DNA from 2 places in the Halalkalibacter sp. HAAS-P013 genome. Region 2 is predicted to be linked to the other one. Evidence: riboswitches for the same ligand, from Rfam matches in the RefSeq annotation. Region 2 holds a riboswitch; the other holds the start of a gene.
What was found. Region 2 has a riboswitch for cyclic di-AMP ahead of AC1FXP_RS22915 (potassium channel family protein). Riboswitches for the same ligand answer to the same signal wherever they lie in the genome.

Region 1: it holds a riboswitch for cyclic di-AMP, as region 2 does, so the genes downstream of both, AC1FXP_RS13355 (potassium channel family protein) here and AC1FXP_RS22915 (potassium channel family protein) in region 2, are expected to answer to the same signal.

Annotation. Positions count from the first base shown of each region.
Region 1 is NZ_JBWQTU010000009.1:44,581-49,014, reverse strand. It holds gene AC1FXP_RS13375 (sucrose-specific PTS transporter subunit IIBC) at 1-138, shown strand, start outside; partial or broken gene AC1FXP_RS13370 (sigma-70 family RNA polymerase sigma factor) at 676-1,056, shown strand; gene AC1FXP_RS13365 (ion channel) at 1,643-1,882, shown strand; gene AC1FXP_RS13360 (hypothetical protein) at 2,173-2,601, shown strand; cyclic di-AMP (ydaO/yuaA leader) riboswitch at 2,666-2,811, shown strand; gene AC1FXP_RS13355 (potassium channel family protein) at 2,834-3,538, shown strand; gene AC1FXP_RS13350 (TrkH family potassium uptake protein) at 3,587-4,434, shown strand, end outside.
Region 2 is NZ_JBWQTU010000035.1:12,973-17,406, reverse strand. It holds gene AC1FXP_RS22920 (TrkH family potassium uptake protein) at 1-1,298, opposite strand, end outside; gene AC1FXP_RS22915 (potassium channel family protein) at 1,301-1,966, opposite strand; cyclic di-AMP (ydaO/yuaA leader) riboswitch at 2,030-2,176, opposite strand; gene AC1FXP_RS22910 (TIGR02679 domain-containing protein) at 2,553-3,839, opposite strand; gene AC1FXP_RS22905 (TIGR02680 family protein) at 3,854-4,434, opposite strand, start outside.

The DNA.
Region 1 (4,434 bases), on a different contig from region 2:
GCTGGCGTTATTGGATTTGTTACAATTGAAGCTGGTGGTGTTATTAACTTTATTATAGCTGTAACTATTTCTCTTATAGCATCATTCTTACTAACGATAATTATGTCTAAATCTAAAAGATTAAATAAAAGCTTATAAAATTATACGTCTTTTTCAAACCCTGTATAATCAGGCGTATCTTTAGAAAAGAGCGATCAAAAAAGATCGCTTTTTTCTTCAACGAACGGATGCTTATATTGAAGAAGTACAACTACCAAAACAAACTCATTTGCTGCACAGTCGTTCATGTATTTTAAAACCACAGATACACCACCGAGAATTAAAATAAGTATACTTTGTCTATACTGATTCTACGGCTAGAAGTTATTTTCATGGTAGTACAACCATACTGGGCCTAAAATAAAATTTATTTAACTATGTGAACTAATTAAAGTAACGGGAGCTTGAGATTAAAATGGATTCACAAAAAGCATTGGATTAAATCCAATGCTTTTCTAATGTTAAGTTTAAAGTTAACTATGCTTAAATTAGAACTACTATATTTGTCCGTAAATCATGTTCTCTTCTATTGTTTAAAAACAGTTAAAACCCATACCTGTTTTTGGTTATAAATTTCTTCCCAAAACCCCATAATGTAGCTGAATGAGGCTTTTAAAAAGACGCTCCTCTTCTGACATTAGAATAGAAATTCTTATGCACTTACGAGCCTTAAAGAAGGTTAAGAAGGATGTTTCCCTGCACGATCCGATTGGGACCGATAAAGAAGGAAATGAAATCACGTTGATTGATGTTCTTCAAGAGGAAGGCGAAGATATCGTTGATGTCATCCAAACGAATATGGAGAAGACGCAGATTTATAAGTTTATCCATGTCTTAGATGAGCGTGAAAAAGAAGTCATTGTGGGGCGCTTCGGCTTAAACTTGGAGGAAGAACGCACCCAGCGTGAGATCGCGAAAGAGCTTGGTATATCACGTAGTTATGTATCTAGAATTGAAAAAAGAGCGTTAATGAAACTGTTTCATGAGTTTTATAAGCAGAGTCAAGGGAAGGGTTAACTAGAATTATTAATAAGAAGGGTGATCGCGAGAATCAGGTCGTCCTTCTTTTAATTTGTATGAATAGGGTTTAAAGTAAAAGAACCATTTTAACCAAGGAATAAATATCGGGCTAATCTTATTTATAAACGAGTAAGGTTGAAGTTATCGGAAATCACACATTCTTTCGTGAAGAGGATATGGAGATGCCAATAAAAGCATCCAGTTGTTGGATACTTTTATTGTATTATCAAAAATAAATTTCATCTTTAATCATTGAGTTTTCCAAAATAAACTCAATCTTTTAAAGATGTTAGATGTTGTAATTAAAAGTAAGCTATGTTAAATAATATTTTTGATTTTATAACAAAAATTCAGGGAACTCTCGTTAGTCGTGGGTTCCCTTTTTATTTCACTAACACCTCCGCTACTTTAATTGTAACATTTCACAAATTATTATTTAGAGTAAAATCTCTCAAACCTTTTCCTATTCCAACACCTATAAGGGATGAATTTAATTCTTCCCTGTCTTAAAGTTGTTATCTTTATATTATTAGATTAGACAGGGAAATATAAAAAAATTGTAATTGCTAAAGGAGGTTATTAAATGCTGTTTATATTTGAAATCATGAAAATGACGGTCAGAATAAAAAAGTTAACCCTTCTGTTAACAACAGTCCTCTTCTTAATAATTAGCGCCTTCTTCATGCATTGGTTAGAACCAGAGATTTTTGTTACCCCTTTTATTGGGTTTTGGTATGTTATGACAACCGTCACAACAACAGGGTATGGAGACTTTGTGCCAGAAACCACAATCGGGCGTATTTTTGGACTTTTTTATATTTAGTCGGGATCGGTTTAATTGGGATTGTCATTGGAAAAATTGTTGAAGGTTTCGGTATATACCGCAAGTTAAAGGAGGAAGGGAAATTGAGATATAAAGGTAAGAATCATTATATCATCATCGGCTGGACGAATAAGGCAAAGCATACAATGAATGAGATAATGTAAATAGATGATTATGCCAAAATTCTAGTTATTGATTCGTTAGAAAAGGCTAATATCCTTGAAGCAAAAGCTGTTTTAATTTTCACGAGAGATAGGGAGTATAACCCTGTCACAGCAGATGGACAATCATTGTTAATCGTCTCATCTATTGAGAGTTATGCTATAGAAATGAATAAAGAAATTTATACTATTGTAGAGATTCTCAAAGAAAAATACATCTCAAATTTCGAGCATGCAAATGTTGATGAATTTATTATTGCAGATGAAGCATTATCTGACCTTATGGCTAAAGCTGCTGTTGATAAAGGATCAAGTAAACTGATTATGGAACTTCTAAGTAGAAGAAGTGGCGTTGACATACGAAAAATAAAGAAAAAGCAAATGTGGAAGACGTATAATGATGCTTTTGATGATTTAAAAAAGCTTGGAGCAAATTTAATCTCTGATAGAAATGACTTTAACATCCTCGCTAAATTGGAAGAGCGAATTCCTACTGAGGCAGAACTTTATGTCATTTGTAGTAAGGAAGCCTATGTAAAAATCATGGAAGTTCGTTAAAAAAATATGTATTGACATGTTCCATAAAGAGGAGTAAATTCACTAATAGTTAAAATTTATATAAAACCTTTATTCGCTTAATCATTTTGAGCGGGGGAACCATTTTTGGATGGATCATTTCCATCTTGGGGTGAATCTTACTTAGTAAGAGGGGATACTCTTAGTCCCTAATCCGACAGCTAACCTCGTAAGCGTTATAAAAGAGAAGGTTCTTTTGGGACCATTCTTTGTGATGGTCTTTTTTATTTGGAGAAAAAAGGAGAAGTTTGGATTGGCAGATAAAAAGAAACAATTCGCTGTTATTGGGTTAGGACGTTTTGGTGGTAGCATTTGTAAAGAATTATTTAGGATGGGCCATCAAGTGTTAGCGATTGACATCAATGAAGCAAAGGTTACTGAATTTTCCCAATATGCAACACACGCTGTTATAGCAAATTCTGCAGATGAAAAAGCTTTACTTTCCTTAGGGATCAGAAACTTTGAATATGTAGTTGTAGCGATCGGTGATGATATACAAACCAGTATACTAACAACACTTGTGTTAAAAGAATTGAATCTACCGAATGTATGGGTAAAAGCGCAAAATGTTTATCACCATAAAGTTCTAGAAAAGATAGGTGCTGACCGAATTATCCACCCAGAACACGATATGGGCATTCGGATTGCCCAACATCTAACCTCAGAGAAAATTGTAGACTATATTGAATTATCAAATGAGTATAGCATCGTTGAATTATTAGCAACAAGTAAAATTCATAATAAATCGCTTATTGATTTGAATATACGAGCTAAGTATGGGTGTACCATTCTCGCTATTAAACGTGGTGAGGATGTAAATGTTTCACCACTGCCAGATGAGGTCATTATTGAAAAGGACCTTCTCATTGTCATTGGACATAAGAATGACTTAAAACGTTTTGAAGATGAAGGATTGTAGATAAGGAAAAAACATGAAGTAAATAATATACCAAAGAAGGTTTTATATATGGCTAAAATAAAAGAGCATTTAAGTCATCTTTCAGCTGTTCAGATTATTGTTTTGTATTACGTTGTTGCTGTAATTGTTGCAATGGCTTTATTTAGCTTACCAATTGCACGAAATTCTGGAACGCAATGGGGGTTTATAGAAGCTCTCTTCACTGCTGTGAGTGCAGTAAGTGTAACAGGACTAACGGTTGTTTCGACCGCAGAAACCTTTAGTGTGCCAGGTACCTTTATTCTAGCTTTTGTACTACAATTTGGTGGAATTGGAATTATGACATTAGGAACATTTGTCTGGATGCTCTTTCGTCGAAAGATTGGATTACGAGAAAGACAATTGATCATGACCGATCAAAACCGCGGAGAAATGGCAGGATTGGTTATGGTCATGAAACAGATTTTGTTCATGATTCTAGCGATTGAGGCTATCGGGGCACTCATTCTTAGTATCCACTTTCTACAATATTTCCCTACTTGGCAAGAAGCATTTATTCAAGGTTTCTTTGCATCCGTAAGTGCAACAACCAATGCTGGCTTTGACATTACAGGAAGCTCCTTAGAGCCCTTTGCCCATGATTATTTTGTACAATTTGTAAATATAATTTTATTAGTGCTAGGTGCCATTGGCTTCCCTGTTCTAATTGAATTAAAAGAATTCCTGACGGCAAAAGAAAGACCATTTACTAAGCGCTTTTCGCTTTATACAAAGTTAACAACAACAACGTTTGGGTTACTGATTCTGGTTGGGTTTCTTGGAATCCTTTTATTAGAAAGGAATCATTTCTTCCTTGATAAATCATGGCATGAGACGTTTTTTTATGCTCTATTTCAATCTGTAACTACTAGAAATGG
Region 2 (4,434 bases):
GATTTTTGAGCTTTTGCCAATGAAAAGGCTAATGTTAATGGACCAATTCTTCCTATAAACATCAAAACAATGATGATTTGTTTGCCAACATCTGATAATTCTCCAGTTAACCCCATTGATAATCCAACTGTCCCAAATGCAGAGAAGGCTTCAAATACAATCATGATAAACGGTGCATCTTCCGTAATCGTTAGCGCTAAAATGGTTAAAAACACTGCAAATAAACTAATAACAACAATTGCTAACGAACGAATTATCATCTGGTTTTTAATTGTTCGCTCAAACACTACCGTTTCGTTTCTTCCTCTTAAAAACGTTACAACCGCCATCACAATTACAATAAAAGTTGTAAGTTTAATCCCACTACCTGTTGAAGCACTCCCTGCTCCAATAAACATTAAAAGCAAGATAAAAACTATCGAGCCTGGATTCATACTACCAATGTCCAACGAATTAAAGCCAGCTGTTCTCGGTGTAACAGCTTGAAAATAGGATGCCCATAGTTTTTCTCCCATTTCTAGAGTGCCGAGCGTAGCAGGATTTGTGTATTCAAGCGTAAATATCAATAACATTGCAACAACATTTATAACTAGAGTCCCTGTAAGCATTAATTTAGTATGTAACGATAAACGATGAAATACTTTTGTATGCCATAAATCAGATAAAACAGTAAATCCAATACCACCTGTGATAAATAAAAAAGTAATTAGAATATTAACAACGGGGTCTCCAACATAACCCATCAAACTATCAGACCACAACGAAAATCCAGCATTATTGAATGCAGAAATCGTATGGAAAACACTTGTATATATTCCAAATGCCCAACCATACTCTGGGACCCAACGCATAGATAACAAGATTACTGCTATAAATTCCATTGAGATAGCAAAAATAAATAATATTTTAACAAGGCGAATGACACCACCTATAGATGTTTGATTAAATGCTTCTTGTACCAACATTCGCTCTTTTAAGCCAATTTTTTTCCCTAAGACAACAACAATTAATACAGCAAAAGTCATCAACCCTAATCCACCAATTTGGATAAGAATCATAATAACAACTTGTCCGAAAACCGTAAAATCCAGCCCCGTATCTAGTACAACAAGACCAGTTACTGTTGTTGCTGAAGTAGCAGTAAATAAAGCATCTAACCATCTAATTGGTTCTGCTGTTGCAATAGGCAACTTTAATAATAAAGTACCAATTACAATTGCTATAAAAAAACTTAATGCCAATATCTGCGGAGGTGACATTTGAATGTTTCGATGTAAAAAACCTCTTCTATCTAACATCGTTACATCCCTTCTTCTTCAAACCGTTTTAAGTCGGCTTTGTGTCCAATGACAATAAGTATATCTTTTTCATAAATCGTATCATCTGGCATTGGAGATACATTAATATCCTCACCACGTTTAATTGCCAAAATTGTACATCCAAACTTAGCACGAACATCTAAATCGATAAGTGTTGAATTATGTATTTTTCTTGTTGCAAGCAGCTCCACAATACTATATTCATCTGATAATTCGATATAATCGACAATTTTTTCAGAAACTATATGTTGTGCGATACGAATGCCCATATCTTGTTCAGGATGAATAATCCGGTCTGCTCCAATTTTATCAAGAACCTTGTGGTGGTAAACGTTTTGTGCTTTCACCCAGACATTTTCAACTTCCATTTCTTTTAATACGAGGGTAGTCAGTATACTCGATTGAATGTCATCACCAATGGCTACAATCACATACTCAAAATTGCGAATGCCAAGAGATTGTAATGATTTTTCATCTGTTGCATTGGCTATCACCGCATGAGTAGAATGGGATGCAAATTCGTTAACCTTAGTATCATTGTTATCAATGGCTAACACTTGATGCCCCATTCTATATAACTCTTTGCAAACACTTCCCCCAAAGCGCCCTAAGCCTATAACTGCAAATTGCTTCTTTTTTTCTGCCATTGTTTCCACTCCTTTTCCCAAATAAAAAAAGACCATCACAAATAATGGTCTAAAAAAGACCCTTCTCTCCAAGAATAACGCTGACGAGGTTAGCTGTCGGATTAGGGACTGAGAGTATCCCCTCTTACTTAGTAAGATTCACCCCAAAGGTGGTTTTTAACCACCAAAAATGGTTCCCCCGCTCTAAAAAAGATTAAGCGAATAAAAGGTTGAAATTGTATTTATTTATAAAAGAGAATTTACTCCTCTTTTATATTCTTGTCAATATATTCTTTCTGAGTGACGTATCAATTTTTTTCTAATAGATAGATTAAGGGTGATTCAATTTCAGTTTCCATTTGTATCTCCTTTTTTAATAAAATTTTTTGATTCGTCCCAAATACTAAATTTTATAAAGATAATGGGATGTTATCTTGATGATTTTTCATACGATTACCGTCTCCACTTTTTTGGAAAATCCTTGTAACATATTCCAACACATAATAAAACATGAAAAAGGGAAAAAAAACCCTTATATCTTTTACATGCTAGAAAAAAATGCTACCCCAGTTGGATAACACCTTAAAAGTTTCGGATATTTTGATTTTTATACCTTTTCATTAATTCCTTCCGTAATATCAAATACAAACAAATCTAGTAGTGGCTCTTGGTATCCTGCTACCTTTAAATGTTGCATCTCGTTAACAACTTCATAAAACTCATCACTTTCATCTAAGTTTAGTCGTTCTAGCCCCGCATTGGTCAAAGGTACCTTTGAAGCACTTTTTCGATACTCGTCCAAGCCCATTCTCCATATACGAACACTTTCTTTGTATTTACTTTTTAAATACTTTGCAATTGCTATACCGTTCACATCGATATCACCAGAATAGTAAATCTCCGCACCGCATTTAATTAACTTGTCTAATAGCAACATTCCAGAGAGTTTAAAATTCCCATGCGTACAGACGATAGGATACACTCCATCTATTTTATCTAAAATGCTGGAGTACACCCCGCTATTCTCTAAGACAAATACTTTCTTTCCTATTACCGGCTTTACTGTATCAATATGACGCAAAGCACGCAAAGGAATATTTTGAACAGATTCTTCTTGATTTGCCCAATACCACTGTTGCAACATTGCATCTTCCCTAAAAGCCACAAGCCCATAACAAGTCACAAAACTGTGCAAGTCATCCTTTTCTAAGCCTACCATTGCCAACAAATTCGCTTCGTCTTCCGCATTTAAATTGCTTCGGTAATCTCGGTCTTCTTTTTCGCAAAGCACCATCTCAATCGCCTGATAAAGCTTCTTATTTTTATCAAAAAAATGGGGATTCCCTGTGATTCTTTCCGCAAATAAAGGCAACTTTTCAAATTCCCCATCCGGCGGTAAATTTGATATTGCTCTTAGTATCACTTCAATTGAATCGTATTCTTGCTCATTATATAAAGCAATAAAACTAGAGGAGCCCTTTTCCTTTTCTAGTATTCTTCTAACAACTACTTGCGCGTAAGGATGATGATACCCTTCCCTTAACTTCCTGAAGAACGCATTTTTCTTTTCTTCTTCCCGACGTTCTCTTTCTTTTTTTGGTATAATAGATTCTTTCGTTATTAACTCAACTATCTCGTATAATGTAATTTCCTCGAACTTTGAACCAATCAATCTATTTTCAAACTTTGATAAAGAAATGGTAATTGTTTTTCCACCATAAGCTATCCCCATCCACGATTCGATTGCGGTCCTTTCCTCATCCGAAGGGGCTATTTTCACAGACCCGCTTACATATCCCAAAGACTCTATTTTGCTTTTAAAAAGAGAGAAAAGGCGAGAAAACGCCTTCCTCCCAAAATACTCTTCTACTTCCCTTATAAAACCTTTATCCATCACCACCATACCCCCTATGTTCTAACCGAATCAAACAACGAATCTTGAATCGGGTCTCCGCTCAACTTGTCATCTTCATCTATCAAGACACCTTTACTGATTAAAACTTCCTCATTAATTTCCAGTGTTTTTCCGTCCCATCTCCAAGGCTCAGAACACACGAACCTCGCTACCTTATCATAGCTTAAACGAAAGATGTTGATTCCTGAAACGGTAGGATAATCTGCCCACAACGCTTGTGATGTGAGAATATAATTAAAACCTAACCTCTCCATCAAAGAGAACATTTCAGATATGTTTTCTTCATCCACCCCTGCAAATGCTTCATCTAAGGCAATGATATAAGGAGCATCCGGCGAAGAAGCACTGTACTTAGAATAAGCAGCAGAGAATAATGGAATATAAATAGCCATCGCTTTCTCTCCACCACTTAGGATGTTGAGGTTCTTCTCATCCAATGTTTTTTCCTTTTGACCCTCTAGGGTATACAGTATTTTAAACTTGTACCAATCGCGATAATCCAGTACTTGCTTTAAGGCTTGTTCCAGGTTTTCTAAGTCGTCTTTATTGTTTTTTTTGTCTAATCGTTCTTTCG